DNA from 2 places in the Streptomyces sp. NPDC048255 genome. Region 2 is predicted to be linked to the other one. Evidence: riboswitches for the same ligand, from Rfam matches in the RefSeq annotation. Region 2 holds a riboswitch; the other holds the start of a gene.

Region 1 (7,240 bases), on a different contig from region 2:
CCCGGCCGTGGCACCGCCCAGGACCAGCCGCCGCGTCTGCTCGGTCACAGGGCCTCCTGTCTCCGCGCCGCGCTTACCCCCGTCAAAGGAAGCCAATCCTAGGGGGTGGCTCGCCGATCAGGCCGGAACAGCCCGGGCGCTCCCGGGTCCACATCCTGGACAACTACGCTCGTTTCATGAACGCAGCAGCCTTCGACCTCGCCGCCGTGAAAGACGCCGACCGGAAGCATGTCTTCCACTCCTGGTCGGCGCAGGAGCTGATCGACCCGCTCGCCGTCGCAGGGGCCGAGGGCTCGTACTTCTGGGACTACCAGGGCCACCGCTACCTCGACTTCTCCAGCGCCCTCGTCTACACGAACATCGGCTACCAGCACCCGAAGGTCACCGCGGCCATCCAGGAGCAGGCGGCCAAGCTGTGCACCGTCGCGCCCGGCTTCGCCGTCGACGTCCGCTCCGAGGCGGCCCGGCTGATCGCCGAGCGCACCCCGGGTGACCTCGACAAGATCTTCTTCACCAACGCGGGCGCCGAGGCCGTGGAGAACGCCGTCCGCATGGCCCGGCTGCACACCGGCCGCCCGAAGGTGCTGTCCGCGTACCGCTCGTACCACGGGGCCACCTCCACCGCGATCAACCTGACCGGTGACGCCCGCCGCTTCGGCAACGACAGCGCGACCGCCGGTGTCGTGCACTTCTGGGGGCCCTTCGCCTACCGCTCGCCCTTCTACTCGGCCGACGAGGCCGAGGAGTGCGAGCGGGCCCTGCGCCACCTCGAGGACACCATCGTCTTCGAGGGCCCGCAGTCCATCGCCGCCGTCATCCTGGAGACCGTCGGCGGCGCGCCGGGCGTCCTGGTCCACCCGGACGGCTACCTGGCCGGCGTGCGCGCGCTGTGCGACCGCTACGGCATCGTCTTCATCCTCGACGAGATCATGGTCGGCTTCGGGCGCACCGGTAAGTGGTTCGCCTCCGAGCACTGGGACGTCGTCCCCGACCTGATCTGCTTCGCCAAGGGCGTGACCAGCGGCTACGTGCCGCTCGGCGGGGTGGCCATCTCGGCCGCCATCGCCCAGACCTTCGCCCGTCGGCCCTACCCGGGCGGGCTGACGTACTCGGGGCACGTACTGGCCTGCGCGGCCGCCGTCGCCACCATCAACGTCATGGAGGATGAGGGCATCGTCGAGCAGTCCGCCCGCACGGGCGCGGAGCTCCTCGGCCCCGGCCTGCGCGCGCTCGCCGAGCGGCACCCCTCCGTCGGGGAGGTCCGGGGCCTGGGCACCTTCTGGGCCCTGGAGCTCGTACGGGACCCCCGGACGCGGGAGCCGCTGGTGCCGTACAACGCCTCCGGGGCGGACAACGCGCCGATGGTGGAGTTCGGGGCCGCCTGCAAGAAGGGCGGGCTGTGGCCGCTGATCGCCGGCAACCGCATCCACGTCGCACCGGCCTGCAACATCTCGCCGCAGGACGTCGCCAAGGGCCTGGAGATCCTCGACGGGGCCCTCTCGGTCGCGGACGCGCACATGCTCTGACCTGGGGATCTGTGGGGTCGCCCAATCCGCCGGTGCGGGTATTCGGAGGATCCGTGCGGTGGTCAACCCCCCGCATACATGCTGCAATCCGTGCAGGCCCGGATGCATGCACCGCAGGCCGAGCACCAAGCACCTACGGACCGGGATGCACGTCAGTCCCGGGGCGGCCCTTCGGGGCCGAACGGCGGGGAGCGGACCGACCGCTGGACGCCGGGCGTACGGGATCCAGACAACCGGACTCCGTGTTCCCGAGTACCCGAAGGAAGACAGCATGAGCAAGCACGTCCTGGCGCAGAACCAGTACGGCAAGGCCGAGAACCGAATCGTCAAGGTCACCCGCAAGGGCAACGACGGTTCCTGGCACGAGATCCGCGACCTCAACGTCTCCGTCGCGCTCCGCGGCGAGTTCCGCGACGTCCACCTGAGCGGCGACAACGGCAACTGCCTGCCGACCGACACCACCAAGAACACGGTGTACGCCTTCGGCAAGGAACACGGCATCGAGTCCCCCGAGGCCTTCGGCATCCTGCTCGCCAAGCACTTCGTCTCCTCCCAGCAGCCGATCCGCGAGGCGCAGATCCGCATCGAGGAGTACGTGTGGGACCGCATCCCGGTCCCGACGCGCAAGGAGCAGCACTCCTTCGTCCGCAAGGGCCAGGAGGTGCGCACCGCGCAGATCACCTACAGCGAGACCACCGGGCTCCAGGTCATCTCGGGCCTGAAGGACCTGACGGTGATGAACTCGACCAACTCCGAGTTCCACGGCTACATCAAGGACAAGTACACGACCCTCCAGGAGGCGTACGACCGCATCCTGGCGACCAAGGTGACCGCGCGCTGGGCCCATTCGGCACTGGCGGCCGACGACGCCGCGTACGACTGGGACGGGTCGTACCGGAAGGTCCGCAAGCACATGCTGGAAGCCTTCGCGGAGACGTACTCGTACTCGCTCCAGCAGACCCTGAACCAGATGGCCGAGCGGGTGCTCGACAACTGCCCCAAGGTCAACGAGGTGCGCCTCAACCTCCCCAACAAGCACCACTTCCTCGTCGACCTGGAGCCCTTCGGCCTCAAGAACGACAACGAGGTGTACTTCGCGGCGGACCGGATGTACGGCCTGATCGAGGGCACCATCCACCGCGACGGCGTGCAGCCGGTGATCGCCACCTCCGACTGGATCGTGGCCTGAGCCTCCGCGCGCGCTCCGTCGCCCGCCTCCTCGTCTAACCCTCCGCGGGGACCTCGTTCCCCAGCCGGAGGTTCCACCGCCCCGCCCGCCCGCTGAGTTCAGTGAGCGTGCGGGGTCGTGCGTCCAGCCGCCAGAACGTCTGCGGCGGCAGTTCCAGCGCGTGCACCACGGCCGCCCGGACGAAGGCCTGCTCGGCGGTGACCCGGTGGGTGCCGGGCTCCAGACCGTCCAGCCAGCTCCCGGCACGGGCGACGAGCGCCTCGACGGACTCCCCGCCGGGCGGGGCGTACGCGGGATCCGTCAGCCAGCGGTGCACCGCGGCCGGATCCTCGGCGGCCACCTCGTCCAGGGTCCGCCCCGCCCACTGCCCGGTGTCCAGGGCGTAGGGCCCGCCGGCCCCGAAGCGGTGGCGCCGCATGGCGGCGTCGAACTCCGGGGTGACGAGGTGAATTCGTACCGAAGAGGGCTTCATAAAGGGAGCGTAAGCTCGGTACGGTCGCGGGTGACACAACTGAATGACGACGGTACGGCGGAAGCACCGGTGAGAATCCGGCACGGTCGCGCCACTGTGAACCCTCCCGGAAGGGGGAGGCAAGTCAGACCCGCCACCGTCGTCGCGAGCACCACTGACCGGGACGCGTGTTCCCTCTGGAGGTACCTGTCATGGCCCACTCCGCCGTGCCCACGACGCCTGTCGCCGTCGCACCCCTCTCGCTCTCCGCGCTTGCTCCCTGGGCGGTCTTCGTCTCCGTCCTCACCCTCGTCCTGCTGTACTTCGTCGGCGTGGAGCAGGGCGCCACCGCGCTCTTCGAGGGCGAGACCGTCCACGAATGGCTGCACGACGGCCGCCACCTGCTCGGCTTCCCCTGCCACTGATCCCCCACTCGTGCAAGGGAACCGCAGCATGACTTCCTCCGCTCCGAGCACCACCTCCCCACGTACCGTCTCCCCCCGCACCCTGCTCGTGCGGGGCATGCTGGCCGGGCTGCTGGCCGGCCTGGTCGCCTTCCTCGTCGCGTACCTCCTCGGAGAGTCCAAGGTGGACGCGGCGATCGCCATCGAGGAGGCCGCGGCCGGCCACGACCACGGCCACGGCGAGGAGGCCCCGGTCAGCCGGGCCCTCCAGGCCACCGCCGGCCTCGGCACCGGCGTCCTGCTCTACGGGGTCGCGCTCGGCGGCATCGGCGCGCTCGTCTACTGCTACGCCCTGGGCCGCATCGGCCGCTTCGGCCCGCGGGCCACGGCCGCGCTGGTCACCGGGGGCCTGTTCGTCGCCGTGACCCTGGTGCCGTTCCTCAAGTACCCGGCCAACCCGCCGGCCGTCGGAGACCCCGAGACGGCCGCCCGGCGGACCACCCTCTACCTCCTGATGATCGCCCTGAGCGCACTGCTGGCCGCGGGCGCCCTCATCCTGGGACGGCGCCTCGCGCCGCGCCTGGGCAACTGGAACGCGAGCACCGTCGCCGGCGTGGGCTTCGTGGCCGCGGTCGGCATCTCCTACGCCCTGCTCCCCGGGGTCAACGAGGTCCCGGCGGGCTTCCCGGCCGCGCTGATCTGGGACTTCCGCCTCGCCTCCCTGGCCATCCAGACCGCACTGTGGGCGACTTTCGGCCTGGCCTTCGGTTATCTAGCCGAACGCGCCCTTGTGCCCGCCTCCGCACCCAAGGAGGCTGTGCAGCCCACAAGTTGACGATGAAGGGGCCGGTAGCACATGCCGACGGCGATCTGGCGGTGGCGGGGCTGGACGGGCGCGGCCCCGTTCTGGCTGAACTCCCTCCTGCTGCTCCTGGCCCCTTTCACCGCCGTCACCCTCCTCGCGCAGCTGGGCCTCATCACCGCCCTCGCCGCTCTCGGAGGGCTGGCCCGCCACCTCTGGTTCGGTGACTACGGACACCCGGCCATCCACCTCGCCGCCGCGCTGATGGGCGCGGCGGCGGCGACCCTCGTGGTGGTCTGAGCCCCGGTCACGGCGCCCGGCCGGCGGGCGTACCCGCGTCCCGCACCACGCGATGTCTGCCGTGCGGGGGTGTCTTCGTCCCCCGGTCGGACCCTTCTGCGGGCACTTCGGGGAACGTCCCGGCGTGTCGGGGCACACCCCTCGCATGAGCGGGACACGACGCGTGCGGACGACACGGAGGGCATGGAGGGTGCTGACCCAGGCCCTGACCGTGGCCTGCGTCGTCCTGCTGTGCGTGTTCGGCGCCGGCCCGGCGGGCGCGACGGCCGCCGAGCCCCGTACGAGCTCCTCAGCGCCCGCGGAACCCACCGAGGGACAGTCCGATCCGGCCGCCGATCCCGAAGCACGGGCCGCCGTACGGCCCCCCGCGCGCGGGCTGCCGGGCGTACAGCGCAGGCCGCTGCCGGTGTTTCACGTGAAACATGCGGCCGGTCCGCCCTGCCGCCCGGCGTCCGGGCCGGCCGAACCGGCGCTGTCCCGGCGGGCGGTGCGCAGTGTGGTCCTGCGCTGCTGACGGGTCCGGCCCGACCACCGGTCAGGCACTCGCAGCGCGTACCCCCACACCCCCCGAGCACCGCGAGGTTCCGCCATGCCCATCGACCCCTACGCTGCCCTGAACGCCATGCTCCGCGCCGAGGCCGCCCGTTTCACCCCTCCGGTCCGCCAGGCCGAGCCCGCCGCGGACAGGACCCCGGCCACCGCCGAGTCGGATAGCGAACCGCAGCCCGCCGCCGAGCCGGCCGCGTAGCGGCTCCCCGCAGGGTGGAGAAGCGCCCGGCCGAAAGTGCGGCCGGGCGCCGATCCCGAACTCAGTCCTCGCGCGTGCTCAGTCCTCGCGCGTGTAATAGCGGTAGAAGGCGGCCGCGCCGACGCCGATGCCCACGAACAGGCCGACGGTGGTGGCGCGGAGCACGGACGAGTTGGTGAGGCTGTGCAGATAGCCCGCGGCGATGCCCGTGAAGACGCCGTACGCGGCGGCGTGCGCCTCCCGCTTCAGCCGGGGGCCGACGCGGTTGAGCGCGAACATGCAGGCGGCGAAGAGCGCGCCGCACAGGATCCCGTAGAACACGTTCCCCGCGTCGACCGGGCCCATCTGACGCTGGATGAAGGCGGCCCAGACTCCGTAGACGAGTCCGGCGAGCAGGGCCCGCGTGAGGGCGTTCCTGACGGTGTGGTCGGTGTCCGCCGTCGAGCGGTAGTGGTGCCGCCGGGAGGCGGTGGGTGCCGCATGTGCCATGACGGGCTCCTCTCTCCCATCATCCAGGGCACACCCGGTGCCTGCGACCGGCAACTCGGCGAGCGGTGTCCGCGCTCTCGCCCGCACGGGCGAATCGGCGCACCCGCCCGCAGCAACGCCGCTCGCGCCCGGCCGCGCGGGCGCTTTCCCTGGTGACGTGCGCACCATCCTGTCGGCGGTACTCATCGTGCTCGTGGCCCTCCTGGTGCCCGCGAGCGCCGTCGCGTACTGGGCCGACCGCGAGCTGGGTGACGCCGACCGCTACACCGCCGCCATGTCCCCGCTCGCCGCGGACCCGGCCGTCCAGGGCGTGGTCGTCACCCAGGTCACCCGGGCCCTCGCCGGGCAGATCGACGCGGGCCCCTTCCAGGGCGGGGTCGAAGCCCTCCTCGGCGAGGCCATGCGCTCCTTCACCGGCACCCCCGCCTACCGGACCGCTTGGGACGCGGCCAACCGCGCCGCCCACGCCGCCTTCCTCGAGGCGCTCACCACCGGCCACGGCGACGCCGTCACCATCGACCTCGCGCCCGTGATCGCCCAGGTCAAGGGCGATCTCGTCGCCGACGGCGTGCCCTTCGCCGACCGCATCCCGGAGACCCACGTCTCCGTGAAGGTGATGGAGTACGACGGACTCGGCGCGCTCCGGAAGGGCTTCCGCATGCTCCAGGTCGCCGGCATCTGGCTCCCCCTGCTGACCCTCGCCCTGGCCGCCACGGCCGTCGCCGTCGCCGTCCACCGGCGGCGCGCCGTGGTGGCCACCGGGCTGGGGCTCGCCACCGGAGCCGTGCTCCTGTGGATCGCGGTGGCCCTGTGCCGCCGCCTCACCCTGGACGACCTGCCGGCCGACATCGACCGGGCGGCCGCCGGAGCGGTGTACGACGCCCTCACCGCGTTCCTGCGCACCACCGCCTGGGTGGTCCTCGCGGTCGGGCTCGTCGCCGCGCTGGCCGCCTGGCTGACCGGGCGGCTACGCCGCACCCCATAAGCTCGGAAGGTACCCAACGTAGGCAGAACGACGCAGAATAGCCCAGAAGAACCGATTCGCGAGCGGCGGCACGGAAACGGGAATGAGCACCGAACGCACCGAACAGATAGCGGCCGGGCGCTCCCGGCACCATCCGCTGGCCCCGCCCGCATGGCTGCTCAACGGACTGCGCCCGGCCACCGCCCCCATCCCCTGGGCCGCCGTGCTGCGCGCCGCCGTCGCACTCTCCGTGCCGCTCGCCGTCGGCTTCGCCCTGGACGAGCCCCAGTACGGCGCGCTCGTCGCGATGGGCGCCCTCTCCGGAGTCATCGGCGACACCGCCGACGCCTACCGGATGCGGATCCTG
Region 2 (7,240 bases):
CACCACGGTCGAGACCGCCTCGGCGGCGGTGACGAACTTCGGTTTCGCCATCTCCCCGGAGGCCCTCGCGCAGGCCGCGAAGGACGTGGAGGAGGCCAGCCTGCTCTCCCGTACGGGTGGCGCCCCGACGTTCGCACTCGGAATGGCGGAGATCTTCTCGGCCGTCATCGGCGGCGCAGGGATGAAGGCCTTCTGGTACCACTTCGCCATCATGTTCGAGGCCCTGTTCATCCTGACGACGGTGGACGCGGGCACCCGCGTCGGGCGGTTCATGCTCCAGGACACCCTGGGCAACGTGCACAAGTCCTTCCGGAACGTCAGCTGGAAGCCGGGCGTGTGGCTCGCGAGCGCGATCGTCGTCGGCGGCTGGGGCTACTTCCTGTGGGTCGGCATCAAGGACCCGCTGGGCGGCATCAACCAGCTCTTCCCCCTGTTCGGCATCGCGAACCAGCTGCTCGCGGCGGTCGCCCTGGCCGTCTGCACCACGCTGCTGGTCAAGTCCGGGCGGCTGAAGTGGGCCTGGGTGACGGGTGTCCCGCTGGCCTGGGACGTCGCGGTCACGCTGACCGCGAGCTACCAGAAGATCTTCTCGGAGGACGTGAAGGTCGGCTTCTTCGCGCAGCGCGACAAGTACCAGGCCGGCATCGACGCCGACAAGGTCCTGCCGCCCGCGAAGAACATGGGCGAGATGCACACCGTGGTCACCAACGCCACGGTGGACGGCGTGCTGTCGGTGCTGTTCGCGGTCCTGATCATCATCGTCCTGCTGGACGCGGCCCGGACCTGCTTCAAGGCCATCAGCAGCCCGGAGTCCGTGAAGCTCTCCGAGGTTCCGTGGACCGAGTCGAAGATCATCGCCCCGGCCGGGCTGATCCCGACCCCCGAGGAGCGCGCCGAGCTCGCGGCGGCCGGGCTCGACTCGGGCGGCGGCGCCGTGAAGGAGCCGGTGTCCTCATGAGCGGCCTGCGCGGGGCCCTGGCCAAGGCCTGGTTCTACCTGCGGGAGTTCTCCGGCGAGGCGGCGTACGACCGGTACGTGGCCCACGCCCGCTCCCACGACCCGGCCGCGGCGGTCCCGAGCCGCCGGGAATTCGAACGCGCCCGTACGGACTCCCGCGAGGCGGACCCCCGCGAGGGCTTCCGCTGCTGCTGAGCCCATGCCTTACATACGAAGGCCCCGCCGGATGGTCCGGCGGGGCCTTCGGCCTGGACGGTCAGCGCACCCAGTCCTTGAGGACCTCGGTCTGGAGCGTGATGCCGACGGGGTCGGGAAGCTTGACTTCCTTGCCGAAGGGGACGGTGCGCACAGTCTCGTAGCGGTCGCCACCCGGGTCGCTGTAAACGAGAACCTGGCACTTGAGCCGGTCGATGAGCAGGTACACGGGGATACCGGTCTGCGCATAAGCGCGCGGCTTCTCGATCCGGTCGCGCCGCTCGGTGTCGGAGTCCCACGACGTCACCTCGACGGCCATCAGGATCGGGCTCGGGTCCACCCAGTCGCCCTGCCCCACGAACGCGTCCTCGTGCGCCAGAACCCCGTCCGGAATGGCGCGGCCCTCCCGGTACCCTTCCGCCTTGATCCCCTGCCCTGGGTGCAGCCAGAACTCCGGGTGGTGCTGCATGCAGATCCGCGTCAGCCACAGAATGATCCGCCCGTGGTCCCCGTCTGGCATGGCCTTGCTCCTCAGCACCCCACCGATGAATTCCAGTCGCAGCCCTTCCCCCTCGCGGGCCGCTATGCGGGCCAGGTGCTCGAACTCTTCGATGGTCATGTGGGGCCGGTCGGTCATCACGGTCACGCCTCGCTCGCCTTCCTCGACGGTGCTGCCTCCGACGATAGCGCCGGGCACCGACAGCCGTCCTGCACACTCGACCGCATGGACATCGTCATCAGGGCCGCACTGCCCACCGAGTACGAACAGCTGGGCGAGATCACCGCGCGGGCCTACCTGGGCGACGGGCTCCTCGGGGCCGACGAGGCGTTCTACGCGGACGTGCTGCGCGATGTCGCCGCCCGCGCCGCCGACGGGGAGGTGCTCGTCGCCGTCGACGAGGAGGACGGGGAACGCGTGCTCGGCGGTGTGACCTTCGCCCCGCCCGGGAGCCCGCTGGCCGACATCGCCGGGCCCGGCGAGGCCGAGTTCCGGATGCTGGCCGTCTCCCGCGCGGCGCGCGGGCGCGGCGCGGGCGAGGCGCTGGTGCGCGCCTGCGTGGCCCGCGCGGGGGAGCTGGAGGGCGTCACGCACCTGGTGCTCTCCACCCAGAGCGGCATGATCAGCGCCCGGCGGCTGTACGAGCGGCTGGGATTCGTACGGACTCCCGAGCGGGACTGGGCACCCGTCCCGGGCCTGACACTGCTCACCTACCGCCTCAGCCTGTAGCCACGCCGACACAAGATGTGGGGGCTACCGCAACGGTCCGCCCCCACATGTATGCTCATGCCTGCTGTCGCCGCAGGGGAATCCGGTGCGAATCCGGAACTGTCCCGCAACGGTATGAAGTACACCCATTGGTGCACATGCAAGTCCGAGGACCTGCCGACAGCGCGCCCGGCTCGACCGAACCGGGTGCCGACACGTCCGGGCCTCGCGGTTGGGCTGGTGGACGCCATGCGGTGTACGCGTTTCTGCCACGCCCGCATGCGCCCGCTCGCGCCCCGCCGACGGCCGGCCGAGCGAGGGAGAGCTCCCGCCGTGACCATCGCGCCTTCCGCACCGCGCGCCGAGTCCATTTCTGGCGACAACACCGAGGGCCCGGGGGCCACGCTGCTGCGTACCCTCACCGAGCTGACGGCGGACCTCCCCGACACCGACCCCGGCCGGGTCGCGGCCTCCGCGCTGCGCGGCCGCAGCTCCGCCGCCGACGATGCCGAGCTGCGCGGGCTCGCCACCGAGGCCGCCGCCGGTCTGATCTCCGAGGACCCGGCCTACTCCCGGCTCGCCGCCCGGCTGCTGACGCTGGCCGTCCGTGACGAGGCCGCGGGCCAGGGCTCCACGTCCTTCTCCGCCTCCGTCGCCGTCGGCCACCGCGAGGGGCTCATCGCCGACCGCACGGCCGAGTTCGTGAAGACCCACGCCCCCCGCCTGGACGCGCTGGTCGAGCACACCCTCGCCGAGGGCGCCGACGACCGCTTCGGCTTCTTCGGCCTGCGCACCCTGCACAGCCGCTACCTGCTGCGCCACCCCATCACCCGTCAGGTCATCGAGACCCCGCAGTACTTCATGCTGCGCGTGGCCTGCGGCCTCGCCGCGGACGAGAGCGTCCAGGCCGTCGAGGAAGTGGCCTCGCTGTACCGGCTGATGAGCCGCCTCGACTACCTGCCGTCCTCCCCCACGCTCTTCAACTCCGGCACCCGGCACCCGCAGATGTCCTCCTGCTACCTGCTGGACTCCCCGCTGGACGAGCTCGACTCGATCTACGACCGCTACCACCAGGTCGCCCGCCTCTCCAAGCACGCCGGCGGCATCGGCCTGTCGTACTCCCGCATCCGCGCCCGCGGTTCGCTGATCCGCGGCACCAACGGCCACTCCAACGGCATCGTGCCGTTCCTGAAGACCCTCGACGCCTCCGTCGCCGCCGTGAACCAGGGCGGCCGCCGCAAGGGTGCCGCCGCCGTCTACCTGGAGACCTGGCACGCGGACATCGAGGAGTTCCTGGAGCTGCGCGACAACACCGGTGAGGACCAGCGCCGTACGCACAACCTGAACCTCGCCCACTGGGTGCCGGACGAGTTCATGCGCCGCGTGAACGCCGACGCCGACTGGTCGCTGTTCTCCCCGGCCGACGTGCCCGAGCTCGTCGACCTGTGGGGCGATGAGTTCGACGCCGCCTACCGCAAGGCCGAGGCGGCCGGCCTGGCCCGCAAGACCATGCCCGCCCGCGACCTGTACGGCCGGATGATGCGCACCCTCGCGCAGACCGGCCAGGGCTGGATGACCTTCAAGGACGCCTCCAACCGCACGGCGAACCAGACCGCCGAGCCGGGCACCGTCGTCCACTCGTCGAACCTGTGCACCGAGATCATCGAGGTCACCAACGACGGCGAGACGGCCGTCTGCAACCTCGGCTCGGTCAACCTCGGCGCGTTCGTGGTCGACGGCGGGATCGACTGGGAGCGGATCGACGAGACCGTCCGCACCGCGGTGACCTTCCTCGACCGCGTGGTGGACATCAACTTCTACCCGACCGAGCAGGCAGGCCGCTCCAACGCCCGCTGGCGCCCGGTGGGCCTGGGCGCGATGGGCCTCCAGGACGTCTTCTTCAAGCTGAAGCTGCCCTTCGACTCCCCCGAGGCGAAGGCCCTGTCCGCCAAGCTCTCCGAGCGCATCATGCTGGCCGCGTACGAGGCCTCCTGCGACCTCGCCGAGCGCAGCGGCCCGCTCCCGGCCTGGGAGCAGACCCGCACCGCCCGCGGCGTCCTGCACCCGGACCACTACGACGTCGAGCTGAACTGGCCGGAGCGCTGGGACGCGCTGCGCGCCCGGGTCGCGAAGACCGGCATGCGCAACTCCCTGCTGCTGGCCATCGCCCCGACGGCGACGATCGCCTCGATCGCGGGCGTGTACGAGTGCATCGAGCCGCAGGTCTCCAACCTCTTCAAGCGCGAGACGCTCAGCGGTGAGTTCCTCCAGGTCAACGGCTACCTGGTGGAGGAGCTGAAGCAGCTCGGCGTGTGGGACGCCCAGACCCGCGAGGCGCTGCGCGAGTCCAGCGGCTCGGTCCAGGGCTTCGGCTGGATCCCGGCCGAGGTCCGCGAGCTGTACCGGACGGCGTGGGAGATCCCGCAGCGCGGTCTGATCGACATGGCGGCGGCCCGTACCCCGTTCCTCGACCAGTCCCAGTCGCTGAACCTGTTCCTGGAGACGCCCACCATCGGCAAGCTCAGCTCGATGTACGCGTACGCCTGGAAGCAGGGCCTCAAGACCACGTACTACCTGCGTTCGCGCCCGGCGACGAAGATCGCCCGCGCGGCCTCCGGCAGCGCCGTCCCCGCCGCCGCGACCCCCCTCCCGCAGGCCGTCGACGCCGACGCGCTGGCCTGCTCCCTTGAGAACCCCGAGTCCTGCGAGGCCTGCCAGTAATGAGCTCCAACGACAACAAGAACCTCCTGGACCCGGGCTTCGAGCTCACGCTCCGTCCGATGCGCTACCCGGACTTCTACGAGCGCTACCGGGACGCGATCAAGAACACGTGGACGGTGGAGGAGGTCGACCTCCACTCGGACGTCGCCGACCTGGCGAAGCTGACGCCCTCCGAGCAGCACATGATCGGCCGGCTGGTCGCGTTCTTCGCGACGGGCGACTCGATCGTCTCGAACAACCTGGTACTGACGCTCTACAAGCACATCAACTCCCCGGAGGCGCGCCTGTACCTGTCGCGCCAGCTGTTCGAGGAGGCCGTGCACGTCCAGTTCTACCTGACGCTGCTCGACACCTACCTGCCCGACCCGGACGACCGCGCGGCCGCGTTCGACGCGGTCGAGGAGATCCCCTCCATCCGCGAGAAGGCGCAGTTCTGCTTCAAGTGGATGGACTCGGTCGAGAAGATCGACCGGCTGGAGACGGCTGCCGACCGCCGCCGCTTCCTGCTGAACCTGATCTGCTTCGCGGCGTGCATCGAGGGCCTGTTCTTCTACGGTGCCTTCGCGTACGTGTACTGGTTCCGCTCCCGCGGCCTGCTGCACGGTCTGGCGACGGGCACCAACTGGGTGTTCCGCGACGAGACGATGCACATGAACTTCGCCTTCGAGGTCGTGGACACGGTCCGCAAGGAGGAGCCGGAGCTCTTCGACGACGCCCTCCAGCAGCAGGTCACCGACATGCTGAAGGAAGCCGTCGAGGCGGAGCTGCAGTTCGGCCGCGACCTGTGCGGTGACGGCCTGCCGGGCATGAACACCGAGTCGATGCGCGAGTACCTGGAGTGCGTCGCGGACCAGCGTCTGGTGCGCCTCGGCTTCCCGCCGGTGTACGGCTCGCAGAACCCGTTCTCCTTCATGGAGCTCCAGGGCGTCCAGGAGCTGACGAACTTCTTCGAGCGCCGTCCGTCGGCCTACCAGGTCGCGGTCGAGGGCACGGTCGACCTGGACGAGGACTTCTAGTCCGCGTCGTCGTGAGCACGGCTTGACAGCGTCCCCGCCCATGGGGAGACCGACCTGGAAGACCAGGTTCCTGGGCGGGGACGCTGCTGTTTCGGCGCCGGTGCCCGTGCCGGTGCCGGCATGAGCCGCCCCCGTACGCGCCGCCTTCGAGGCGGAGCCGGCCCGTGCCGGGGCCGCCTGGCCGGGCAGGTCGTACGGATCCTCGTGGCGGGCCCCGGGTCACTCGCAGGACGCGTGCCGCAGGGCAACACGGGACGCACCCGGGCGGGTCTGCTGACGCCGATGCCCGTGCCGGACGATCTGCGCGCGCTGCTGGGCGGCGCTCAGCTGCCGGTCGATCCGGCGGTCGTGGACGATGCCGTACAGCGTCGGGCCGAGCAGCAGGGCGGCGACGGCGAGGACGACGAGGTGGTCAAGGAGCGTGTCGGTGTTCATGGCTCTACCTTCGTCGGCTCGACGAAGATCGAACAGTGGCAGGACTGTCACGGAAGGTGGAATTACTGCCACACTGTGGTCATGCTGAACAACGTGGCCGTGGCCCTTGTCAATGGCGTCGCCCCCTTCGAACTGGGGATCTTCTGCGAGGTCTTCGGGATCGACCGCAGCGAGATGGGCGTGCCGGTGTGCGACTTCGCCGTGTGCGCTGCCGAGGAGGGCCCGCTCAGCGCGGGGGGCGGTGCCTTCGGGATCACCCCCGCCCACGGTCCGGAGCGCCTGGAGGAAGCCGACCTGATCTGCCTGCCGGCCGACCGGGACGCCCCCGTGCGCGAGTACCCCGAGCCGCTGCTCGCGGCCCTGCGCCGCGCGGTGGACCGCGGCGCGCGCGTGCTCAGCGTGTGCAGCGGCGCCTTCGTCCTCGGCGCGGCCGGGCTGCTGGACGGCCGGCGCTGCACCACGCACTGGCTGCACGCCCCGGCCCTGATGCGCCGCTACCCCCTGGCACTGGTCGACCCCGACGTGCTGTACGTCGACGAGGGCTCGGTGATCACCGCCGCCGGCACCGCCTCGGGCATCGACGCCTGCCTGCACCTCGTCCGCCAGGCGCACGGCGCGGAGGTGGCGAACACCATCGCGCGCCGGATGGTCGTACCGCCGCACCGGGACGGCGGGCAGGCCCAGTACATCCAGCGGCCCCTCCCCCGCG

The links. A riboswitch is a leader RNA that binds a small molecule or an ion and turns the genes downstream of it on or off. The one in region 2 is predicted to bind cobalamin.
Region 1: another riboswitch for cobalamin. It lies ahead of AB0D94_RS01780 (CbtB-domain containing protein); the one in region 2 lies ahead of AB0D94_RS15765 (ribonucleoside-diphosphate reductase subunit alpha).

What each region holds. Positions count from the first base shown of each region.
Region 1 covers NZ_JBEZMA010000001.1:374,074-381,313, reverse strand. The annotation lists gene AB0D94_RS01795 (aspartate aminotransferase family protein) at 177-1,526, shown strand; gene pucL (factor-independent urate hydroxylase) at 1,798-2,715, shown strand; gene AB0D94_RS01785 (histidine phosphatase family protein) at 2,750-3,187, opposite strand; cobalamin riboswitch at 3,199-3,340, shown strand; gene AB0D94_RS01780 (CbtB-domain containing protein) at 3,379-3,591, shown strand; gene AB0D94_RS01775 (CbtA family protein) at 3,620-4,405, shown strand; gene AB0D94_RS01770 (hypothetical protein) at 4,427-4,672, shown strand; gene AB0D94_RS01765 (hypothetical protein) at 4,863-5,186, shown strand; gene AB0D94_RS01760 (hypothetical protein) at 5,262-5,420, shown strand; gene AB0D94_RS01755 (hypothetical protein) at 5,499-5,909, opposite strand; gene AB0D94_RS01750 (hypothetical protein) at 6,067-6,894, shown strand; gene AB0D94_RS01745 (FUSC family protein) at 6,977-7,240, shown strand, end outside.
Region 2 covers NZ_JBEZMA010000016.1:63,477-70,716, reverse strand. The annotation lists gene AB0D94_RS15785 (carbon starvation CstA family protein) at 1-958, shown strand, start outside; gene AB0D94_RS15780 (YbdD/YjiX family protein) at 955-1,152, shown strand; gene AB0D94_RS15775 (Uma2 family endonuclease) at 1,214-1,798, opposite strand; gene AB0D94_RS15770 (GNAT family N-acetyltransferase) at 1,877-2,380, shown strand; cobalamin riboswitch at 2,397-2,556, shown strand; gene AB0D94_RS15765 (ribonucleoside-diphosphate reductase subunit alpha) at 2,693-5,080, shown strand; gene AB0D94_RS15760 (ribonucleotide-diphosphate reductase subunit beta) at 5,080-6,096, shown strand; partial or broken gene AB0D94_RS15755 (DUF3703 domain-containing protein) at 6,217-6,351, shown strand; gene AB0D94_RS15750 (hypothetical protein) at 6,316-6,531, opposite strand; gene AB0D94_RS15745 (helix-turn-helix domain-containing protein) at 6,613-7,240, shown strand, end outside.